3 regions of the Modestobacter sp. L9-4 genome follow, and region 1 is predicted to be linked to each of the others. Evidence: riboswitches for the same ligand, from Rfam matches in the RefSeq annotation. Region 1 holds a riboswitch; each other region holds the start of a gene.
The links. A riboswitch is a leader RNA that binds a small molecule or an ion and turns the genes downstream of it on or off. The one in region 1 is predicted to bind thiamine pyrophosphate.
Positions count from the first base shown of each region.

Region 2: linked by a shared signal. The riboswitch ahead of KUM42_RS10900 (ECF transporter S component) and the one ahead of thiM (hydroxyethylthiazole kinase) in region 1 are both predicted to bind thiamine pyrophosphate.
Region 3: linked by a shared signal. The riboswitch ahead of KUM42_RS03685 (alcohol dehydrogenase catalytic domain-containing protein) and the one ahead of thiM (hydroxyethylthiazole kinase) in region 1 are both predicted to bind thiamine pyrophosphate.

Region 1 covers NZ_CP077800.1:2,178,769-2,186,349, forward strand. The annotation lists gene KUM42_RS10265 (LamG-like jellyroll fold domain-containing protein) at 1-1,132, opposite strand, end outside; gene KUM42_RS10270 (hypothetical protein) at 1,129-1,752, opposite strand; TPP riboswitch at 1,934-2,027, shown strand; gene thiM (hydroxyethylthiazole kinase) at 2,020-2,811, shown strand; gene thiE (thiamine phosphate synthase) at 2,808-3,449, shown strand; gene thiD (bifunctional hydroxymethylpyrimidine kinase/phosphomethylpyrimidine kinase) at 3,523-4,347, shown strand; gene KUM42_RS10290 (TenA family protein) at 4,344-5,039, shown strand; gene KUM42_RS10295 (hypothetical protein) at 5,047-5,715, opposite strand; gene KUM42_RS10300 (DNA polymerase IV) at 5,777-7,117, opposite strand; gene KUM42_RS10305 (trans-aconitate 2-methyltransferase) at 7,167-7,581, shown strand, end outside.
Region 2 covers NZ_CP077800.1:2,307,158-2,314,738, forward strand. The annotation lists gene KUM42_RS10885 (DUF6297 family protein) at 1-883, shown strand, start outside; gene KUM42_RS10890 (energy-coupling factor transporter transmembrane protein EcfT) at 918-1,685, opposite strand; gene KUM42_RS10895 (ABC transporter ATP-binding protein) at 1,682-3,070, opposite strand; gene KUM42_RS10900 (ECF transporter S component) at 3,067-3,675, opposite strand; TPP riboswitch at 3,674-3,776, opposite strand; gene KUM42_RS10905 (SDR family oxidoreductase) at 3,875-4,654, opposite strand; gene KUM42_RS10910 (hypothetical protein) at 4,679-5,161, shown strand; gene argG (argininosuccinate synthase) at 5,222-6,670, shown strand; gene KUM42_RS10920 (dihydrofolate reductase family protein) at 6,716-7,270, opposite strand; gene KUM42_RS10925 (Nramp family divalent metal transporter) at 7,352-7,581, opposite strand, start outside.
Region 3 covers NZ_CP077800.1:776,741-784,321, reverse strand. The annotation lists gene KUM42_RS03705 (sensor histidine kinase) at 1-96, opposite strand, end outside; gene KUM42_RS03700 (FAD-dependent oxidoreductase) at 93-1,754, opposite strand; gene KUM42_RS03695 (maleylpyruvate isomerase family mycothiol-dependent enzyme) at 1,927-2,616, shown strand; gene KUM42_RS03690 (MFS transporter) at 2,632-3,879, opposite strand; gene KUM42_RS03685 (alcohol dehydrogenase catalytic domain-containing protein) at 3,912-4,922, opposite strand; TPP riboswitch at 4,913-5,023, opposite strand; gene KUM42_RS03680 (hypothetical protein) at 5,028-5,231, opposite strand; gene KUM42_RS03675 (HNH endonuclease signature motif containing protein) at 5,515-6,726, shown strand; gene KUM42_RS03670 (DUF6518 family protein) at 6,969-7,581, opposite strand, start outside.

The sequences.
Region 1 (7,581 bases):
AGCTGATGGTCTTCGCGGCGCCGTCGTAGACGCCGAAGGTCAGCCGTCCGTCATTGGTCATGTAGACCAGGCGGTCCCTGCTCGTGGACGTGTCGCCGTTCGTCCCGTTGCCGAAGCCGATCAGGTAGCCGCCCCGGGCGGTCGTGGTGCGGAACCAGAGCTGGGTGCTGAACGGCGAGGGGTTGCTGACCCGGATGGACGTGTAGACGAAGCCGGAGCTGCCGTCCAGCGCCACGGCCCGGTCGGCGCGGCTGCAGGGCGGGCCGGGGACCCGGTAGGTCACCCCGGCGCCCGTGTAGGTGGCGTCCGCGGTGAAGGTGCCGTCGTTGACCGCGGTGGGACCACGGGTCTCCTGCAGGGCCAGGTACTGGGCGGCGGGGCTCGCGGCCGGCCCGATGCAGGTGAAGTTCGGCACCGCGGCGAAGGTGTTGGCGTGGTTGGCCGTGCTGCCGCTGAAGACGGCCGCTGCCGTGGTGGGCACCAGGACGGCGACAGCCAGGGCCGCCGTCGTGCCGCGCACCGCTGTCCGCAGGAACCGCCGGCGTCCCGGCCGTCGGGTCGGTCCGCCGGTGACCGGTGGGTCGTCGCCCGGCTCGTCGTCGTCGGAGCGGTGCAGCAGCGCGAGGCCGATCAGCGCGGCGAGTGCCAGCGCCGCACCGGAGAGCGGCAACAAGCGCCGCTCCGCCGCCCACAGGGCGGGCAGCCCGAGGTCGGGCAGCCGCAGGGCGCCCACCCCGTGCACGGCAGAGGGGGCGACCAGGGAGGCGTCGGCGGTGGCGTTGGCGTCGCCCTTGAGCTGCAGGAGGCCGCTGTCGGTCACGGCCGCGAGCCGGTGCAGCCGGAGGCCGCCGGGTACGTCCGGGTCGTCGACGAGGAGCACCTGACCGGGTACGAGGGCAGCGACATCGACCGGACGCACGAGCGTGACGTCGCCGGGCCGGACGCTCGGGGCCATGGAACCCGAGGTGACCACGGTGGACTCCCAGCCGGCGACGGCGGGGACGACGGAGACCAGCACGAGGAGCGCGAGCGCACCGAGCGCTGTGCGGGCCAGGGCGCTGACGACGAGGGCCGCCCGGGAGGCCCGCAGCCCCGCCGGGGCGGTGGCGGTGGCGGTGGCGGTGGCGGTCACTGGAACCTGGACTCCCAGACGAACGTGGCGCCGGCCGAGCCGCCCTGGGCACTGTTCGGCGTGGCGTTGTCGAGGGTCACGGTGATCTCGTAGGTACGGGTCTCACCGGCGGCTGGCGCGTCCCACACGTCACGCCCGTTCGACCAGCCGTCTGCCGGCAGGTCCGCCAGGTGGCCGGTGAAGACCTGCGCCGCGGACTGGAAGCCGGTGCAGTCGCCGAAGCCGCCTCCGGTGCCGATCCGGACGCCGACGGTGAGCCAGTTGGCGAGCGAGCGGCTGCTGGTCACGCCGGTGACGTACAACCGGACGTCGGAGAGCCGGGCGTTGGCACCCGCGGTCGAGTTCGTGGAGCGCACGGTGAGGCACCGCGGTCCGGTGGTGTCCCCCGGCCTCAGCCCGGTGACGGTGAAGAGCTTGCCCTCGGAGTCGTCGTCGGTGAGCGTGATGGCGCCGGCACCGATGGTCGGGCGCAGAGCGGCGGTGGAGTCGGTGAACCCCGCGGACGCCGACTGCCAGACGACCGTGACGGCCAGCAGCAGCGCCGCTGTCGCCGACAGGACCGCGGCCAGCCGGGTCTGCGCACGACGGGACCGGGAACGGCGAGCAGTGGCGCTGCGCATCCTCGGTCTCCCGGTGTCGACGTGGGCCCACGGCTCCTGCCGGGGTCCCTGGAGGGGAACGGTAGGAGCAACGACAGCACGCAGGCAGACGTTGAGTGAGCAGCTCACTCCGCTGGGTGACAGCTGCAACGCTCGCCCGGGACGACGGCTCCGGAGCGTCACCACCGTGGTGTTAGCGTCGCCAGCTGACACGGGGTGTCCCGACCGGGACTGAGAACACACCCGTCGAACCTGCTCCAGCTCTCGCTGGCGAAGGGATGTCACGGCGTGGACGCCACCTCTCTGCGCGCTGCCAACGCGGCGCTGCGCGGCACCTCCCCCCTGGTGCACTGCCTCACCAACACCGTCGTCCAGACGATCACCGCGAACGCGCTGCTCGCCGTGGGCGCGGCGCCGGCGATGGTCGACGAGCCGGCCGAGGCCGGTGAGTTCGCCGCGGTCGCCTCCGCGGTGCTGGTCAACGTGGGCACGGTGCACCAGCGCACCGCCGAGGCGATGCGGATCGCCGCCCGGTCCGCCGGGCAGGCCGGCACCCCCTGGGTGCTCGACCCGGTCGCGGTTGGCGGGCTGAGCTTCCGCACCGAGCTCGCCGCCGACCTGGTCGGCCTCTCGCCCGCCGTCGTCCGCGGCAACGCCTCCGAGGTGCTGGCGCTGGCCGGTGCCGGGAAGGGCGGCCGCGGCGTGGAGAGCGTCAACGGGCCCGAGGACGCCCTCGACGCCGCCGGCGAGCTCGCCCGGCGCACCGGGGCCGTCGTCGCCGTCAGCGGCCCGGTCGACGTCCTCACCGACGGCTCCCGGGTCGTGCGGGTCGGCGGGGGATCGGTGCTGCTCACCCGCACCACCGGCGCCGGCTGCGCCCTCGGTGGGCTGGTCGCGGCCTACGTCGCCGCCACCGGGGACGCGCTCACCGGCGCCGTCGCCGCGCACGCCCACGTGGCGCTGGCCGCCGAGGTCGCCGCCGCGACCGCCGCCGGCCCGGGCACCTTCGCCGCGCTGTGGCTGGACGCCCTCGACGCGGTGGACGGCGACGCGCTGGCCCGGGCGCAGGTGAGCTGGTGAGCCGCCTCGACCCGACGCTCTACCTGGTCACCGACACCCTGCTCTGCGCGCCGCGTTCGGTGCCCGAGGTGGTCGCCGAGGCCGTCGCCGGCGGCGTCACCGCCGTCCAGGTGCGGGACAAGACGGCCAGCCGCCGCGAGCTGCTCGCGCTGACCCGCGCCGTGCAGGCCGCGCTGGAGCCGACACCGCACGTGCCGCTGTTCGTCAACGACGCCGTCGACGTCGCGCTGATCACCGGCGCCGACGGCGTGCACGTCGGCCAGGACGACCTGCCCGCCGACGAGGTGCGGGCACTGCTCGGGCCCGACGCCCTGGTCGGGGTCTCCACCGGCAGCGACGCCGAGCTCGACGCCGTGCTGGCCCTGCCCGCCGGCACCGTGGACCTGGTGGGCATCGGCCCGGTCTGGTCCACCCCCACCAAGCCCGACGCCGGGGAGTCCCTCGAGCCCGCCGGCGTGCGCGCGCTGGCCACCCGGGCCCGGGCCGCGGGCCTGCTCGCGGTGGCGATCGGCGGCGTCCACGCCTCCAACGCCGCGCAGGTGACCGGGGTCGACGGCATCTGCGTGGTGTCCGACATCTGCACCGCCCCCGACCCCGCCGAGGCCGCCCGGCTGCTGCGCAAGGAGATCGGCAGGTGAGTGAGCTGGCGAACTCACTCGTGTGCGCAGCACCGCCGGTCACGGCTCCGACGAGCGCCAGCGAGGAGGCGCTGTGACCGCGGCCGTCGCACTGAGCGTCGCCGGCAGCGACCCCAGCGGGGGCGCCGGGATCCAGGCCGACCTGAAGACCTTCAGCGCGCTGGGCGTCTACGGCACCGCGGTGCTCACCGCGCTGACCGCGCAGAACACCCGCGGGGTCACCGGGGTGCACGCCGTCCCGGCGGGGTTCGTGGGGGAGCAGCTGGCGACGCTGTTCGCCGACGTCACCGTCCACGCCACCAAGCTGGGCATGCTCGGCACCGCCGACGTCGTCCGGGAGGTCGCCCGGGTGCTGGCCCACCGGCCCGGCGGACCGGTGGTCTGCGACCCGGTCATGGTGGCCACCAGCGGCGACCGGTTGATCTCGGCCGAGGCCGTGGACGCCGTGCGGACCGACCTGCTCCCGGTCACCGACCTGCTCACCCCCAACGTGCCCGAGGCCGCCGCACTGCTGGACGTCGCACCGGCCACCACGGTGCAGGAGCTGGCCCCGCAGGCCACCGCGCTGCTGGCGCTGGGGCCGGTGGCGGTGCTGCTCAAGGGCGGCCACCTGGGCGGCGGGGAGAGCGTCGACGTGCTGGCCACCGCCGGCGGCGTGCTGGAGACCCGGCGCCCGCGGGTGGACACCACCTCGACCCACGGCACCGGCTGCACGCTGTCCTCCGCGCTGGCCGCGCTGGCCGCCCGCGAGCGGCTGGCCGGCCGCGAGCCGGACTGGTCACCACTGGTCGACCGGGCGCGGGACTACCTGCAGGCTGCGCTGGAGGCCGGGAGCGCGCTCGGCGTCGGCTCCGGCCACGGCCCCGTGCACCACTTCGCCGGGTGGTGGGAGGCGTGAGCTTCACCGACGACGCCTGGGCCGGCACCGCGCCGCTGCGGACGGCGATCGAGGAGCTGGCGTTCCTGACCGAGCTCGGCGAGGGCACGCTCGCGCCGGCCGCGTTCCGGCACTACCTGGAGCAGGACGCGCTCTACCTGGCCGGGTACGCCCGGGCGCTGGCGCTGCTGGCCGCCCGCGCCCCCGACCCCGACGCCGCCGCCTTCTGGGCGAACTCCGCCTCGGTCACCCGCACCGTCGAGACGGCGCTGCACGCCGACCTGCTCGGCTCGGAGCTGCTGGGCCCGGCCCTGCTGTCGCCCTCCCGCCCACCGGTGGCGGAGCTGCTGCACTCCCCGACCTGCCTGGGCTACGTGTCCTACCTGGTGGCGACGGCCGCGACGGCGTCCTACGCGGTGGCCGCGGCGGCGGTGCTGCCCTGCTACTGGGTCTACGCCGACACCGGCGTCCGGCTGGCCGCGACGGCCCGCAGCACGCCCGGGCACCCCTACGCGCGCTGGGTCGCCACCTACGACGACCCGGGGTTCCAGGAGTCGACCCGGCGGGCGCGGCAGCTGGTCGACGACGCGGCGACGGCCACGCCGTCGGAGGTGCCGGCGATGCACCGGGCGTTCGCGCTGGCGACCCGCTACGAGCTGGAGTTCTGGCGCTCGGCGCACACGCAGGAGACCTGGGCGCACCCGCTGGGCTGAGCCCGGCTCAGCCCTCGGACAGGACCTCGCGCAGCACCCGCGCGGCCAGCTCGTCGCCACCGGCGGCGGCGATGGAGAAGTGCTCGATGGCGCCGTCGACGTCGCCGGTGCCCAGCAGCAGGACGCCGAGGTTGTGGTGGGAGTGGATGTCCCCGCCCTCGATGCCGGCCCGGTAGGCGGCCTCGGCGGCGACGACGTCGTCCAGCTCCTCGCGGTAGATGTTGCCCAGCGGCAGCCAGCTGGCGACCTCGCCGCGGACGGCGCCGCGCTCCAGGACGCTGCGGGCCTCCTCGACCCGGCCGGTGACGCGGAGCAGGTCGGCCAGGCCGGCCCGGGCGGAGTGCGAGTGGTCGGCGCCGGCGCGCAGCTGCGGCTCCAGCGCGGGGTCGCGGCTCTCCACCCAGCGCCAGCAGGCGAGGGTCCCGGCGGCGGTGCGGTTGCCGGCGTCGGCGGCCAGCTGCGCCCAGTGCCAGGACTCCAGGTGCCGTCCCGCCTCGCGCAGCAGGTGCGCCAGCGCCAGTGCAGCAGGGGCGTCGCCCTGCTCGGCCGCTGCGCGCAGCGCCCGCTCGCGGCCGGCCTCGTCGAGGGTCGGGTCCTGCGCGGGCTCGGCAGGGTCGCCCGCGGACCGGGCGACGAGGTGGTCGTCGTCCGGGGGGAACTGGGGGTCCAGGGGCACGCGCCGAGTCTGTCGCGCGGAGGGGTCCGCGCGCCTCACCCGTGCGGGCTGGACCACCCGTTCAGGGGGCCCAGTCGGGCGGGTCGCCCGGCTGCAGCGCCGGGTCGTCGGCGGCGAGCGTGCGCACCGGCCCCGGCGTGGTGCGCGGGCCCTCGAACCGCACCGTCACGCGGTTGAGCCCGCTGCCCCACACCCAGCCGGCGCCGAGGTCGGGGTGGACGACGTCCTGCCCCGGGTACCAGGCGCGCACCGCTGGGCCCGGCTGCGGGTCGAGGGGCACCGGCTCGACGTCCGGCTCGTCGGTCACGGGCTCGACGACCGGTGCGGTCTCGGTCGCGAACAGGTCGCCCTGGGCGTAGGGCGAGAGCCCGGAGACGCCGACGCCGAGCAGCCGCAGCCCGCCGGACCGGTCGACGGCGGCCAGCAGTCGGTGGGCCACCTCGGCGATCTGCCGCGGGTCGTCGAGGGCGTGCGTGAGGGTCTGCGAGCGGGTCAGGGTGCTGAAGTCGTACCGGCGCACCTTGAGCGTCACCGTGCGCCCGGAGGTGCCCGAGCGCTGCAGCCGCACCCCGACCCGGGTGGCCAGCGCGTCGACCTCGGCGGCCAGCCGGGCGGGGTCGGTGACGTCGCGGGCGAAGGTCTCCTCCGCGCTCACCGACTTCGCCTCCCGGTCGGCGACCACCGGCCGGTCGTCGTCGGCGCGGGCCAGCCGGTACAGCCCGGCGCCGTTGGCCTGGCCCACCAGGCTGGTCAGGTCGACGAGCGAGAGCCGGTGCAGGTCGCCGACCGTCTTCACCTTGATCTGCGCCAGCCGCTCGGCGGTGACCGGGCCGACCCCGCCCAGGGCGCGCACCGGCAGCGGGTGCAGCACCTCGAGCTCGGTCCCGGCCGGGACGACGGTCAGCCCGTCCGGCTTGCGCAGCTCCGACCCGATCTTGGCCAGCGACTTCGACGTCCCGATGCCCACGGAGCCGGTGACCCCGCCGGTGGCTTCCCGCAGTCGTTCCTTGAGGTCGGTGGCCAGCGCGGTCAGCCCGGCGACGGACAGGTCGTGGCCGCCGGCGGCCAGGTCGACGTAGGCCTCGTCGATGGAGACCGGCTCGACCAGTGGGGACAGCTCGCGCAGCAGCGCCATCACCACGTCCGAGGTGCGCCGGTAGGCGGCGAACCGGCCGCCGAGGAACGCCGTGCCGGGCGGGCAGAGCCGCCGTGCCTCGGCGGTGGGCATGGCGCTGCGGGCGCCGAACGCCCGTGCCTCGTAGGAGGCGGTGGCCACCACGCCGCGCCCGCCGGTGCCGCCCACCACCACCGGCCGGCCGCGCAGGGAGGGCTTGTCGCGTTGCTCGACGGCGGCGAAGAAGGCGTCGAGGTCCAGGTGCAGGATGCTCGGCTCGCGCCGCACGCCCGTCCCCCCTCCACCGCCTGTCCGACCGACCGTCGATGATGCCCCCATGGTGGAGCCGAGTGCATGGACGCAGATCACCCAGTCCGACCCGGAGCACTCGCACCGCTACGTCGAGCGGTTCCGGGCGATGGCCGCGCGCGGCGCCGACCTCGCCGGGGAGGCGCGGCTGGTCGACGCGCTGCTGCCGCGCGGGGCCCGGGTGCTGGACGCCGGCTGCGGTCCGGGCCGGGTGGGGGCCGTGCTGCACGCCGCCGGGCACACCGTCGTGGGCGTGGACGGCGACCCGGTGCTCATCGCCGCCGCCGAGGCCGACCACCCCGGCCCGCGGTGGGTCGTCGGCGACCTGGCCGAGCTGGACCTGGGCGAGCAGTTCGACGGCATCGTGTGCGCCGGCAACGTGATGGCGTTCCTGGCACCGAGCACCCGGCAGGAGGTGCTGCGCCGGCTGCGGGTCCACCTGG
Region 2 (7,581 bases), 130 kb from region 1:
CCTCCCGGTGGCCGCGGCCGGGGCCCTGCTGGTGGTGCTGCTGGCGGCGGCCGCCGCGGTCGTGGCGCTCGCCGACCGCCGGCTGGAGCAGCTGTCGGCCGGTGCGCTGCGGGCGTCGGGGGAGACCGTGCAGTACGCCACCGCCTCGGTCTTCTCCCTCGACACCCGGGAGATCGGCCGCGCCCTGCGCAGCCCGGCCCGGCGTCCCCGCCGCGCGCTGCACTGGCGGTGGGTGCGCGGCGCGGAGCACGCCGTCGTCGCCGGCGACCTCGCGGTGCTCGCCCGCTCCCCGTGGCGGTGGGGCCAGCTGACGGTCGGGGCGGCGCTGCCGGTGCTCGCCGCCCGCACGCAGGGGCTCGGGGAGCTGCCCGCGCTGGTCGCCGTGGCCGTCGTCCTGGGCTGGTGGACCGCGGCGACGGCGGTGGGGGAGCCGAGCCGGCGGGCGTCCTCGGCGCCCGGCGCGGACCGGTCGCTGCCGCTGGCCGCCGCGGTCGTCGTCCGGTGCCGGGCGGTCGTGCCGGTCGCCGTCCTCGTCGTCGTCCTCGGGGTCTCGGCGCTGCTGGTCGGCCAGGGCACCGGCGCCCCGCTGGCCTGGCTGGCGCTGGGGGCCGCGGCCGCCCCGGCGTGGGCGGGGGCGGCGGTGCGCGCCGGCTACCGGCCCGACCTCGACTGGTCGGGCCCGGTGGTCTCCTCACCGATCGGCGCGGTGCCGACCGGGGTCGGCGCCACGCTGGTGCGCGGCCCGGATGTCGGGGTGCTGGGCACCGTCCCGGTCGGGCTGGCCCTGCTGCTCGGCGCGGTGCCGGGCTGGCTGGTCGGCGCCTCGCTCGCCTGGTCGCTCGTGCTGGCCGCGGTCGCCGTCACGACCGCCCGCCGGGACTGACGCCCGGCAGCCTGCGACGTCCCCTCCGTGCGGGTCAGCTCAGAGCCGGGTCCCACTGGCCGGTGAGCACGCTGGCGGTCACCGCGACGACGCAGACCAGCACCGCACCGACGACGAACGCGGTGTCCAGCGGCCGCAGTTGCGAGCCGCGGGCGTTGGTGCGGGGGATGCCGGAGTCGAAGCCGCGGGCGTCCATCGCCGTGGCCAGCCGGGTGCCGCGCCGGATCGCTCCCACCAGCAGCGCGAAGGAGGTGCTGACCAGCAGCCGGGCGTGGGCGACCGGGTCCCGTCCCGCGTCCACCCCGCGGGCGCGGCGGGCCAGCCGGATCGTCTCGAACTCCGCGGCCAGCAGCGGCACCAGCCGGAGTGCGGCCAGCGCGCCGTAGGCGAACCGGGTCGACACCCGCCAGTGCAGGGTGAGCGCGTCGGCGAGCCGCACCGGGTCGGTCGAGGCGACGAGCAGGATGCCCGGCAGCGACAGCGCGACCACCCGCAGCCCCCAGGTCGCGCCGCTCACCCAGGCGTCGGTGCCGGACAGCGACCCGAACGCCACGTTGACCCAGGCCACCCCCGCCGCGCTGACCAGCAGCGGCCAGGTGCGCCGCAGGACGTCGCCGGGGCGGGTCAGCCCGGCCGCCGGCAGCAGCGCCACCTCCGCGGCCAGCAGCACCGCGGAGGTGAGCAGGTCGCCGCTGACCAGCAGCACGACGGTGACGACGACGATCGCGGTGAGCTGGGCGACGGGGTTGACCGCCGACAGCGGCACCGGGCGGGCCGGGCCCAGGGCGAGGGGCAGGCTCATGCCGGCACCGCCGGGCCCAGCGCCAGCACGTCGTCGGCCAGCGCGGTGACCACGCCCGCGTCGTGGGTGACCAGGCACAGCGCCCGGTCGCCGTCCTGCTGCTCGGCCAGCAGCGCCACCAGCTCGGCCCAGGTCTCGCGGTCCTGGCCGAAGGTGGGCTCGTCGAGCACCAGGACCCGGGGCGAGGTGGCCAGCGCGGTCGCCACCGACAGGCGCCGCTGCTGCCCGCCGGAGAGGGTGAACGGGTTGGCCTCGGCCAGCGCGGCGAGACCGAGCCGCTCCATCAGCTCCTCGGCCCGGGCGGTGTCGCCGGCGCCCAGCGCCAGCTCGTCGCGCACCCGGCCGGTGAGGAACTGGTGCTCGGGCTGCTGGAACACCGTGCCGATGCGCTGCACCAGCTCGCCGGCCCGCCACCGGTGCGGGGGCTGCTCCGGTCGGCGCAGGCCCGCGGTGAGCGCCGTCCCGGCGGTAACCCGGCCGGTGGTCGGCGCCCGCAGCCCGGCCAGCAGCAGCGCCAGCGTGGACTTGCCGGTGCCGTTGGGGCCGGTGACGGCCAGCGTCCGGCCCGCGGTCAGGACGACGTCGGTGGGCAGCAGCCCGGGGGAGTCGCTGCCGCGGTGGGTGTAGCCCGCGGCCTCGGCGGCCAGCAGCTGCTCGCCGGGGGCGTGCTGCTGCCGCAGGGGCAGCCGCGGGGGCGCCGGCCGCCAGTCGGGGCCGTGCTCGACGGTGCCGCCGCCGGGCAGCAGCTCGACCACCCGGTCCACCAGCGGCAGCCACGACTCGACGTCGTGGTCGACCACGACCAGCGTGGCGTCCCGGGCGGCGACCGCGCGGAGCACCGCGGTGCGCACCTGCGCGGCGCCGTCGGGGTCGAGCTGGGCGGTCGGCTCGTCGAGCAGGAGCAGCCCCGGCCGGGCGGCCAGCGCCCCGGCCAGCACCAGCCGCTGCTTCTGCCCGCCGGACAGCGCCGCGGTCGCCCGGTCCCGGCCGAGGTCGAAGCCGACGGCGTCCAGTGCCGCGTCGACCGCGGGCCAGATCTGGGCCGGCGGGGTGCCGGTGTTCTCCAGGCCGAAGGCCACGTCGTCCCCGGCCCGGATCATCACCAGCTGGGAGTCCGGGTCCTGGAACACCATGCCGACCCGCTGCCGGCGCCGGTCGGGCACGGCACCGTCGACGGTCAGCTCGCCGGCGGGGTCGCCGGTCTCGGGGTCCAGCAGACCGGCCAGCGCCCGGAGCAGCGTCGACTTGCCCGAGCCGGAGGCCCCGGTGAGCAGCACGCGCTCACCGGGGGCCACCGTCAGGTCGACGTCCCGCACCGCCCACGCCTTCCGCGTCGCGTGCCGGAACCCCCAGCCGGCCAGCCGCACTGCGGCTGGGGCCGTCACACGCGGGTGCGGCCGGCGGCGAACGAGGACAGTGCGCCGCTGGCCCGCAGGGCGCGGGTCAGCGCCATGCCGCCGATCCCGGCGATGAGCACCGTGCTGCCCACGACCAGCGCCAGGTAGACCGTCTTCCAGCCGGCGGTCCAGTCCGGGTAGTAGAAGTGGAAGTCCAGCAGGGCGGCGGCCAGCCCGGCCAGTGCCGCGGCCAGGAGCGCCTGCGGCCAGCCGGAGCGGCGGTAGCGGAACGCGGCGAAGCCCAGCTCGGCGGCCAGGCCCTGGAGCAGGCCGTACAGGATCACGGTGCTGCCGAAGTGCGAGCCGAGCAGCGCCTCGACGGTGGCACCGATGAGCTCGGCGAACACCGCGGCACCCGGCTTGCGCACGATCAGCGGCGCGACCACCGCGGCCACCAGCCAGACGCCGTAGAGGGCGGCCTGGCTGGGCGGGAAGCCGGCGAACGCCGGGCCGGTGGCGGTGTAGAGCAGCGACCACAGCCAGAAGACGACGCCGAAGGCGACGCCCAGCACGGCGGTGACGATGATGTCGACGGTGCGCCAGGACGACGTCCCGGGGGCAGCGTCGAGCGGTCGGACGGCCTTCTCGGCCATGGTGCTCCTCCAGACTCCCTGCGCCGGCATGACCCGGATCAGGTTCGAGGGTCTGCGGTTGCCCGCACTCTCAGCGCCGAGGCGCTCCCCTGTCGTGTGTGTGGCAGGAGCCTAGACCGACGACGCGTCCCCGCGGGTCGAGCCACCTGCCCGACCGGTCCGCCGCCAGCCGGTGCGGCCCGCCGGTCGGCGGGGCGGCTCAGCCCTGCCGGCGCTCCGGCCCGCCGTGCAGCCCGCGCCGGGCCATCGCCGCGGTCAGCGCCGTCCAGGTCCGGATCGGCAGCACCCTGACGACCTTCATCAGCACGGCCATCGGCAGCGGGAAGACGATCTCGGCGCGGTCGCGGGCGATGCCGTCGGCGATGGTGCGCGCGGCGTCCTCGACCGGGACCTTGAACGGCATCGGGAACCGGTTGCGGTCGGTCATCCGGGTGGCGACGAAGCCCGGGTTGACGGTCTGGACGACGATGCCGCGCGGCGCCAGCGACCCGCGCAGGCTCTCCAGCAGGTTGATCAGCGCTGCCTTGCCCGCGCTGTAGGCCTCCGAGCCGGGCATGCCGCGGTACCCGGCCACCGAGGCGACGCCGACGATGCGGCCGGACCCCGCGGCGGTCATCTGCGGGACGACGGCCTCCATCGTGTGCACCGCACCCATGACGTTGACCTGCAGGTGGTCGGCGAACAGCTGGGAGTCCCACGGTTCCACGTGGAACGCCGACCAGGTGCCGGCGTTGAGCACCGCGACGTCCAGGCCGCCCAGCGCCTCGCGCACCGCCCGGCCGGCGGCGACGGTGGCCGCCCGGTCGGTGACGTCGACCGGGACCACGGCCATCCGGCCCGCGGCCACCTCGGCCAGCTGGTCGGCGCTGCGGGCGCTGATCGCCACCCGGGCGCCGCGGTCGGCCAGCTCGCGGGCCAGCGCGGCGCCGATCCCGGTCGAGGCGCCGGTGACCCAGATGCGTGCTCCGTCCAGCTCCATCCCCTCAGCGTGGAGGATGGGGGCATGGCAGCACGTGGCAGGTCCGCACCCGCCGGTCGGCCCGGGCGAGGCGAGTTCGTCGTCTACCCGGGTGGGCCGACGGCGATCTACGACCTGCTGGAGCGGCTGTCCGCGGCCGCCGGCGACGCCCCGGAGTACGGCACCCCCGGCATCAGCCTGGACCGCACGCGGCTGACCGTGCGCTGGTTCGGCGAGCCGCCGGCCGCGGTGCAGCGGGTGCTCGACGGTGCGCAGGGCTTCGAGCTGACCGTCGCGCAGACCGAGTTCCGGCCCGCCGACCTGCGTGCCGAGGCAGCGCGGCTGCTGGCCGAGCACCCCGGCCTGGTCACCAGCGCCCGCGACCGCCCCGAGGGCGACGGCCTCGACGTGCTGGTCGCCCCGCCCGCCGCCGACGCCGCGGGCAGCCCGGACGCCGCCCTGGAGCAGGCCGGCGTCCAGGCCGCCTTCCCGCTGTTCGCCGAGGCCGGCGAGGCGCCCGCACCCTGAGGACGGCGGCCTGCGACCCCGGCTTTGCATGAAAATGCAGCGCAGTGAATAATCGCTGTCGTGTCCAAGGTCCTGACCTCTCTGCCCGTCGGCGAACGCGTCGGCATCGCCTTCTCCGGGGGTCTCGACACCTCCGTCGCGGTCGCCTGGATGCGCGACAAGGGCGCGGTGCCCTGCACCTACACCGCCGACATCGGCCAGGCCGACGAGCCCGACATCGGCTCGGTGCCCGGCCGCGCCACGACCTACGGCGCCGAGATCGCCCGGCTGGTCGACTGCCGCGCCGCGCTGGTCGAGGAGGGCCTGGCCGCGCTGACCTGCGGTGCCTTCCACATCCGGTCGGGTGGCCGCAGCTACTTCAACACCACCCCGCTGGGCCGCGCGGTCACCGGCACCCTGCTGGTGCGCGCCATGCTCGAGGACGGCGTCCAGATCTGGGGCGACGGGTCGACCTACAAGGGCAACGACATCGAGCGGTTCTACCGGTACGGCCTGCTGGCCAACCCCTCGCTGCGGATCTACAAGCCCTGGCTGGACGCCGACTTCGTCACCGAGCTCGGCGGCCGCAAGGAGATGTCGGAGTGGCTGGTCGCCCACGGCCTGCCCTACCGGGACAGCGCGGAGAAGGCCTACTCCACCGACGCCAACATCTGGGGCGCCACCCACGAGGCCAAGGCCCTGGAGCACCTGGACGCCAGCGTCGAGATGGTCCAGCCCATCATGGGCGTCCGCTTCTGGGACCCCGAGGTCGAGATCGCCACCGAGGACGTGACGATCGGCTTCGAGTACGGCCGGCCGGTCACGATCAACGGGCAGGAGTTCGCCTCCCCGGTCGACCTGGTGCTGGAGGCCAACGCCATCGGCGGCCGGCACGGTCTGGGCATGAGCGACCAGATCGAGAACCGGATCATCGAGGCCAAGAGCCGGGGCATCTACGAGGCGCCGGGGATGGCGCTGCTGCACGCCGCCTACGAGCGGCTGGTCAACGCCATCCACAACGAGGACACGATCGCCAACTACCACAACGAGGGCCGCCGGCTGGGCCGCCTGATGTACGAGGGCCGCTGGCTGGACCCGCAGGCGATGATGCTGCGCGAGTCGCTGCAGCGCTGGGTCGGCATGGCGGTCACCGGCGAGGTGACGCTGCGGCTGCGCCGCGGTGAGGACTACTCGGTGCTGCAGACCTCCGGCCCGGCGTTCAGCTACCACCCGGACAAGCTGTCCATGGAGCGCACCGTGGACTCCGCGTTCGGCCCGGTCGACCGGATCGGCCAGCTCACCATGCGCAACCTGGACATCGCCGACTCCCGCGCCAAGTTGGAGCAGTACGCCGCGATGGGCATGGTCGGCGGCGCGACCCCGACCGCGATCGGTGCGGCGCAGGCCGCGTCCACCGGGCTGATCGACGCCTCGCAGGCCGGCGGGGCCGAGGCCATCGCCTCCCGCGGTGGCATCTCCGCCCACGACGAGCTGCTCGACCGCGCCGCGATGGAGTCCGGCACCGACTGAGCGGTCCGCCGGGCTCCTGCTCCCAGGAGCCCGGCGGCGCACGGGTCAGCCGGCGGCGGGCCCGTAGGTCAGGTGCACGACGCCGTTGCTCAGCGGCTGCGCGCCCAGCAGGGCCAGCGTCTGCGCCGTCCCCTCGGGGAACAGCCGGATGCCGGTGCCCACGGCGACCGGGTAGACGTAGAGGTGCAGCTCGTCGACCAGCCCGTCGGCCAGCAGCGCCCGCACCAGGGTGGCGCTGCCGCTGACGTAGAGGTCGCCGTCCGTCTCGTCCTTCAGCGCCCGGACGCGGTCGGCGTCGTAGCCGCCGAGCACGGTGGAGTTCCGCCAGACCGACTCGGCGTCGGTCAGCGTCGAGCTCACGACGTGCTTGCGGGTGTCGTTGAAGAAGGGGGCGCCCGGGTCGTCGGCGACGGTGCGGGTCGACCAGGCCGGGGCGAACATCTCGAAGGTCGTGCGGCCCAGCAGGATGCCGGTCGCCGACCCGGTCAGCTCGCCGATCGAGGCCGACAGGTCGTCGGGGAACCCGAAGGACATCGTCCACATCGGGACGTCGACCACGCCGTCGACGGTGGTGAACTCGTGGACCTTGATCGCGCCCATGGCGGTGCTCCTCAGCGTCAGGACCGGCCGGCGCCGGTCACGTCACCCGTTGAGACGGTGGGTGGCCCACCTTCTCATCGGTCAGCCGAGGACGGTGCTCGTGAGCAGGTAGCCGTTGAGGCCGATGATCAGCGCGGCGACCAGCGAGCCGGTGAGCGTGGTGACCCGGCGGTTGACCCAGCCGCCCATCAGGTCCTTGCGCGAGGTGAGCCACAGCAGCGGCACCAGCGCGAACGGGATGCCGAAGCACAGCACCACCTGCGACCAGACCAGCGCCGTCGTCGGGTCCCCGCCCAGGCCGAGCACCAGCA
Region 3 (7,581 bases), 1.4 Mb from region 1:
CTCGGCGGTCCACGCCAGCTCGGCCTCGCCGAGGGACTCGAAGAGGAACAGCGTGCGCAGCTCCGCGGTGCTGATCTGCGGGGTGGTCGCGGTCATCCGATGGCCTCCAGGTAGCGGTGCACGAGCGTGACGGCCATGGCGCCCTCGCCGACGGCGGAGGCGACGCGCTTCACCGACTCGGCGCGGACGTCGCCGGCGACGAAGACGCCGGGGACCGAGCACTCCAGGTGGTACGGCGCGCGGCTCAGCGGCCAGTCGCGCGGTGGGCGGCCCTCGGCGTCCAGCAGCGACGGGCCGGTCTGCAGGAAGCCGCGGGAGTCACGGACGAAGGCCTCACCGAGCCAGCCCGTGGGCGGCTGGGCGCCGATGAAGACGAACAGCCGGGACGCCGGCACGGTCGTGGTCTGCCCGTTCGCGCTGTTGGCCAGGACCAGCTGCTCGACGTGGTCGCTGCCCTCGACGGCCACGACCTGCGTGCAGGTGAGCACCTCGATGGCGGAGTTGGCCAGGATCCGGGCGACCAGGTACTCGGACATGCTGGCCCGGATGTCGGTGCCGCGGCACAGCAGCACGACCCGGCTGGCGAACTTGGCGAAGTGCAGCGCCGCCTGCCCGGCGGAGTTGGCCGCGCCGACGACGTAGACCTCCTCGCCCTGGCAGTCGGCGGCCTCGTGGGCGGCGGCGCCGTAGTAGACGCCGCGGCCGGCGAACTCCTCCGCGCCGCGGGCGGGCAGCCGGGTCCAGGAGACGCCGGTGGCCAGGACGACGGCGTGCGCGGTGACCTGGCTGCCGTCGGCGAAGCTCAGCGCCCGGCCGTCGCCGTTGGGGGTGATCGCGGTGACCTCGCTGGCGGTGAGCACCTCGACGCCGAAGCGCACCGCCTGGTCACGGGCGCGCTGGGCGAGCTCGGCGCCGGAGACGCCGTTGGGGAAGCCCAGGTAGTTCTCGATCCGGCTGGACTGCCCGGCCTGCCCACCGGTCGCGGTGCGCTCGACCAGCAGCGTGCGCAGCCCCTCGCTGGCCGCGTACACCGCGGACCCCAGCCCGGCCGGGCCGGCGCCGACGACCACGACGTCGTAGAACGGGCTGCCGGCGGTGGTGGACAGCCCGCACTGCACGGCCACCTCGCGCAGCGACGGGCGGCTGAGCACGGTGCCGTCGGACAGGACGGTGGCCGGCAGCGCGTCGTCGTCCAGGCCGGCGGCGGTGCGGATCGCCGCGGCGTCCTCGCCCTGCAAGTGCCGGTAGGGCACCTGGTTGCGGGCGAGGAACTCCTTGAGCTCCTGCGTCTCCGGCGACCACTGGTGCCCGAGCAGGGTCAGCCCCTCGAAGGGCGCGCGGGTGGTGCGCGACCAGTCCTCGAGCAGCTCGTCGAGGACCGGGTAGAGCAGCTCCTCCGGCGGGTCCCAGGGCTTGAGCAGGTAGTGGTCGAGGTCGACGTCGTTGATCGCCTTGATGGCGGCGTCGGTGTCGGCGTAGGCGGTCAGCAGCACCCGCTTGGCGCTGGGCGCGAGGTCCATCGCCTGCTCGAGGAACTCGACCCCGGTCATGCCGGGCATGCGGTGGTCGGCCAGGAGCAGGGCGGTGAGCTCGCCGCGGGCGGTGAGCTCGCGCAGCGCGGCCAGGGCGTCCGCGCCGCTCTCGGCGCGCACGACCCGGTACCGGTCGCCGTAGTGGCGGCGGAGGTCGCGGGCGACGGCGCGGCTGACCGTGCGGTCGTCGTCGACGGTGAGCAGGACGGGTCGAGCGGGCACGGCACCTCCGGTCTGGGCTCTGGGACGGGTCACCCGGTGGGGCCGTTCCAGGAGCACCTCCATCCAACCCCGTCCACCCCTCCACCGGAACCCGTCGGATGACTGCGGCTGGCCCACGGCGGTCCGAGGCGGCAGGGTGGGGGAGTCCCGCCCCGCTACCTGAGGAGACCCCATGACCGCGCCGACCGAGCAGCTGGACTGGTGGCGGCAAGGGGAGGAGCACCTCGGGACGGCGCTGGGCCGGCTCACCGACGAGGAGCTCGCCGGGCCCTCGCTGCTGCCGGGGTGGACCCGCGCGCACGTGCTCGCCCACCTGGTGCGCACCGCCGACGCGACGGCCGACCTGCTGACCGGGGCGCGCACCGGGGTCCGGACCCCGGTCCCCGGCTCGGACGAGGCGCGGGACGCCGAGGCCGCGACGGCCGCCCTCCCGCCGGGCGAGCTGCGCGCCGCCGTGCTCGCGGCGACCCAGCGGCTGGCCGCTGCGGTGCGCGAGCTGCCGGACCAGGCGTGGTCGGCGCAGGTGAGCACCCGGCCGGGCCACGACCTGCCGGCCGCCGACCTGCCGTGGCTGCGGGCCCGGGAGGTGTGGGTGCACTCGGTCGACCTGGACGCCGGCATCGGGTTCGCCGACGTCCCGGACGACGTGCTGGCCGCGGTGGTCGACGACGTCTTCCGGCGGTGGGACGCCCGCGACGTCGTCCCCGACGTGGCGCTGTTCGCCGGCGACCGCGAGTGGGGCACCGGCGCGCTGGCCGTGGCCGGCACCCTGCCGGCGGTCACCGCCTGGATCACCGGCCGCGGCGACGGCGCCGACCTGCAGGCCGACGGCCCGCTGCCCTCCCTGGCGCCCTGGGCCTGAGGCCGGGTCCGCCGGTCAGGCGGGGGTGATCCGGCGGGGCATGCTCAGCGCGGCGAGCACGCCCAGGCCGAGCACGCCCGCACTGACGGCGAACGCCACCTGGAACGAGAACGTGTCGGTGAGCCAGCCGGCGGCCAGTGGGCCGGCCACGGCTCCGAGGTCGGCGACCATCTGGAACACCGCGACCGTCTTCCCGCCCCGTCCCGGGCTGACGTCGCCGACGACCGCGGCCGGCACGCTGGCCAGCAGCGAGGCGCCCAGCCCGAACGTGGCCATGGCCAGCAGGAACGCCCCGGTCGCCGGCGGCAGCACCAGCACGGCCATCGACGCGGTCGCCAGCCCCGTGCCCAGCACCAGCGAGGGACGCCGTCCCCAGGAGTCCGACAGCCGGCCGGCGCGCAGCAGGCCGAGGGCCTGGGCGATCGAGCCGGCGAGCAGGCCCGCGCCGGCCCAGGCGACCGTCTTGCCCAGCTCCTCGGTCACGTACAGCGGCACCAGCGAGTTGCGCACCCCGAACAGCACCCAGCCCACGCCGAGGTTGGCCACCAGCGCGGCGAGGTAGGCCCGCGAGCGCAGTGCCGCGCGCAGGCCACCGCCGTCCGTGCCCGGCGGTGGCACCGCCGCGGTCGAGGGCTCGGCGCCGCCGCCCTGGTCGACGCCCGGGGTCACCGGCGGGTCGACCGGCGGCAGCGCGGCGGGCCGGAGCAGCACCAGCGCGACGCTGCCGGCGACGAGCAGGAACCCGGCGTAGACGAAGAACGGCACCCGTGGGGAGATCTCGGCGAGGAAGCCACCGGCGGCCGGTCCGGCGATGCCGCCGAGGATGAAACCGCCCTGGTAGGTCGCCGCGGCCCGCCCGCGCTGGCCCGACGGGGAGGTGCGCAGCAGCAGCGACAGCGCCGCCACGGTGAACATGGCGCTGCCGATGCCGCCCGCGGCCCGCAGGCTGACGAACAGCGGGAACGTGCCGGCCAGCCCCGCGAGCCCGGTGGTGACGGCGACGATCGCGAGCCCGGCGGCGAGCACCACCCGCTCGCCGATGCGCTCGACCAGCGCCCCACCGGCGAAGGCGGAGACGAACCGGAAGAACGCGAACGCGCTGATGGCGAACCCGACGGCCGTCGTCCCGACGCCGTAGTCGCGGACGAAGAGCGGGATGGCCGGGGCCACGACGCCGAAGCCGAGCGCGACGACGAAGGCCACGATCGCCAGCACGCCGACCTCGCGGGGGAGGGGATCGGCCTTGCTGCTGCGTCTGGCCACGGGGGCCGATCCTGGCACGGGCCCCCGACGGGTCAGGGGTGCAGCACCAGCCGCCCGGTCACCTCGCCTGCGCGCAGCCGGTCCAGGGCCTCGTTGACCTGGGACAACGGCATCGTCGCCGCGACCGGCGGGGTCAGCTGCCCGCTCGCGGCCAGGGAGACGGCGGCCTCCAGCTCGGCGAGGGTGTTGCCGACGCTGGCGATCACCCGCTGCTCGGCGACCACCATGCCCAGCGGGCTGACGGTGAGGGAGTCTGCGCTGTAGCCGACCAGCACGAGCCGCCCGCGGCGGCCGAGCACGCCGGTGGCCAGCTCCAGCGTCGCGGTCACGCCGGCCAGCTCGACGACGACGTCGGCGCCCTGCCCGCCTGACAGCCGGGTCACCGCCTCGGCGGCGTCGGCGGGGGAGACCGCGGCGGTGGCGCCGGAGCGCAGCGCGGCCTCGCGGCGGGCGGCGTCCCGGCTGACCGCGATCACCGTGGCCCCGCGCCGGCGTGCGTCCTGGACGACGGCCAGCCCGACGCCGCCGCTGCCGAGCACCACGACGACCTCGCCGGGTTCGACCGCGGCCTCGGTGAGCGCGTGCACCGCCGTCGTCCCGGCGCAGCACAGCGGTGCGGCCGCGTCGAAGGACACCTCGTCGGGCAGCCGCACCAGGCAGTGCGCCGGGACGACGAGCTGCTCAGCGAAGGCGCCGTCGGCGGCGAAGGCGAGGACGCCGCGCGGGGCGAGGCACAGGTTCTGCCGGCCGCGCAGGCACCAGCGGCAGCTGCCGCAGAACAGGTAGTAGTAGACGGCGACCCGGTCGCCGGGTGCCCAGCCGGTGACGTCGGCGCCGACCGCGTCGACCACGCCGGCGGCCTCGTGGCCCAGCGTCATCGGCGTCCGGGACGGCGCGTAGAGCCCGTCGGTGAAGTGCAGCTCGGTGCCGCAGACGCCGGCGGCGTGCACCCGGACGCGCACCTCGTCGGCGGCGGGCTCGGGCACCGGGACGTCGTCCAGGGCGAGTGGCTGGTGGGCTCCGTGAAAGTGCGCCGCGAGCATCGGGCAGCTCCCTCCGCCGGCATGGACCGGATCAGGTGTGGACGGTCGGCGGGGTTCGTCCGCTCTTCTCAGCCCGCGCCCGGGCTCCCGTGTGCACGGGGGAACCTACTCGGGCTGCTCCAGCGGGTCGACGCGGCGGAGGAAGCCGCGGATCGACAGGTGGTCGGAGAGGGAGTCGCGGTGCGCGGGGCAGGCCGCCCAGACCTTCTCGCGGTCGGGTGTGTGGATCTTCGGGTTGTTCCAGATCAGCCGGTAGGACGCCGGTTCCCGGCAGCCCTTCGCCGAGCAGATCACCGGGTCGGTCGTCACGTGGGCGATTGTGCCGGGCCCTTCCGGGAGCCCGTGGGCGGTCGGCAGGCCGGGCTGACGAGCCGGTGCGTCGGCGGGCTGGGTGCGAGTCCGGACGTCGCTGGGCGCCCGACGCGGTGGCCGCCGCTGCGTGCTGCCGGGTCGCGAGAAGTCGGTCGACGGTCTGCTGTCAAGACACGGCCCAGATCTGTGGACAAGCCGCTGAGCTGCGGTTTCGTCTTGAGTGACATCCCGATCTGCCGTACCATTCGTACACGTGTTCGAACGGCGGACGGGGGTGGTCGTGAGCGAGTTGCGGTCGGCTCTGGAGGCCCTGGGTGCCGAGGACCTGACGTCGTCGTTCGGCGGGCCCCTGCTGGATCGACTGGCCCCTCTGCTGCAGGCGCACAACCAGCTGTCCGCGGAGATCGCCCGCACGGTGCGTGAGTGCGAGCTGACCCAGGCGCCGGAGCGCGACGGCCTGAGGTCGATGCAGTCCTGGCTCATCGGCCACGGGCTGCTGTCCAAGGGCGATGCGGAGCGCTTCGTGCGGGCCGGCCGGGTGGGCGAGCGGATGCCGGCGGTGGCTGCTGCGGCCTCGGAGGGGTCGGTGACCGCAGCGAAGGTGGTGGAGATCGGCCGCAAGCTGACCCCAGCGCGACTGGCGGCTGCGGTGGAGCAGGGCCATGACATGGCCGAGGTCGACGGCGCGATGGCCCTGGTGGCGGCCACGCAGACGCACGAGAAGCTGGCCGAGTTCGTGGCCTCCTACGTCGCCGGGGTCGACCCGGACGGGCCGGAGCCCGACCCGACCGAGGGCCGCCGGTTCTGGATGTCCAGGGGCGAGCACGGCTGGGACTTCGGCGGCCACCTCGACCCGGTGGCGGGGGAGAAGGTCGCCACGGCGGTGGAGTCGATCGCGCAGGCCGACCGCCCGAAGGGCGATGACCGGACGCGGAGCCAGCAGAACGCCGACGCGCTCGTGCAGCTGGCCGAGAACCAGCTCGCCTCCGGCAACCTCCCGGTGCTGCGCACGGTCAAGCCGCACGTCGTCGTCACGATCGATGTGGAGGACCTCGTCGACCCGGCCACCGGCCCGGAGGCGGCCCGCACCGGCTTCGGCTCGACCTTGTCGGCGGCCCGAGCGCGCGGGGTGGCGTGCGACTCGACGGTCACCCGGATCGTGCTCGGCCCCGACGGGCTCCCACTGGACGTGGGTCGGACGCACCGGGTGGTGCCGCCGCACCTGCGCCGGGCGGTGGAGAACCGCGACGGGCACTGCGTGTTCGCCGGGTGTGGTGCACCGACGCACTGGTGCGACGTCCACCACCTGGTGGAGTGGATCAACGACGGCGAGACGTCACTGGACAACTCGGCGCTGCTCTGTGAACGGCACCACACCAAGGTCCACCACGGGTTCCGCGTCCAGCGTGACGACGGGGCGCCGCCCGGTCACCGGTGGCGGACCTGGCGACCTGACGGCACCGAGATCCTGATCGGCCCGCTCCTCACCTGACGGCTCGCTTGCCGACAGCTGTGCGCCGGCGTGCCCGCGCGGCTTCGTCGTGGCCGACGTCGCCGTGTCGTCGTGCGGCTCTGTCGTCGTGCCGCTGTGCCGTCATGTGGCTGTGCCGTCATGTGGCTGTGCCGTCATGTGGACGTGCCGACTGGCCGATGTGTCACCCGGTCGTTGCGTCGCCCGATGTCCCGGCGTCCCGCGGAGCCCGCAGTCGGCGGGGGGAGTGGCGTCCGGCCGGGTCAGAGCGAGCCGGGGAGGAGGAGTTGCTCAAGGAGATCGGGGGCGGAGACGAGCAGCCAACCGGCGGCGGCTGCGGGCAGGGTCCACAGTGCGATCTCGGCGAGCTGCCGTGGGGAGCGGACGGCGACCGCCAGCACCACGACCGCGGCCAGCGCAGCGAAGCCGACCACGACGGTGGCGTCCTCCGCGTAGTTGGTGCTGCGGCGGTAGGCGTCGGCGGCGAGGAGGCCGAGCGCAGCTGCGGCCGAAGCGGCGCCGGCGTGACCGGGACGGCCGATCCGGCAGAACGCCCAGCCGAGCAGTGACCCGGCCACGACCGCCAGGACCAGCCACTGGACCAGCTGATCGAGGTCCGCCGAGTACGGCATGCCGGGGTACTCGACCCCGTACATCACGTCCTTGCCGACGTAGAAGGCCACCACCGCGGCCGCCAGGGCCAGGACCGACCGCAGTACCGCCTCCCGCACCGGCCGCCGCGCGCTCAGCAGTGCCAGCAGTGCGATCCACATCCCGAAGGTGTGCGCCAGCGGACGGAACGCATCCCCGTAGTAGGCCCAGGCTGCGAACGCGCCGGTGACCAGGCCGCCGGCGGCCGCGGACACGGGCCCGGCT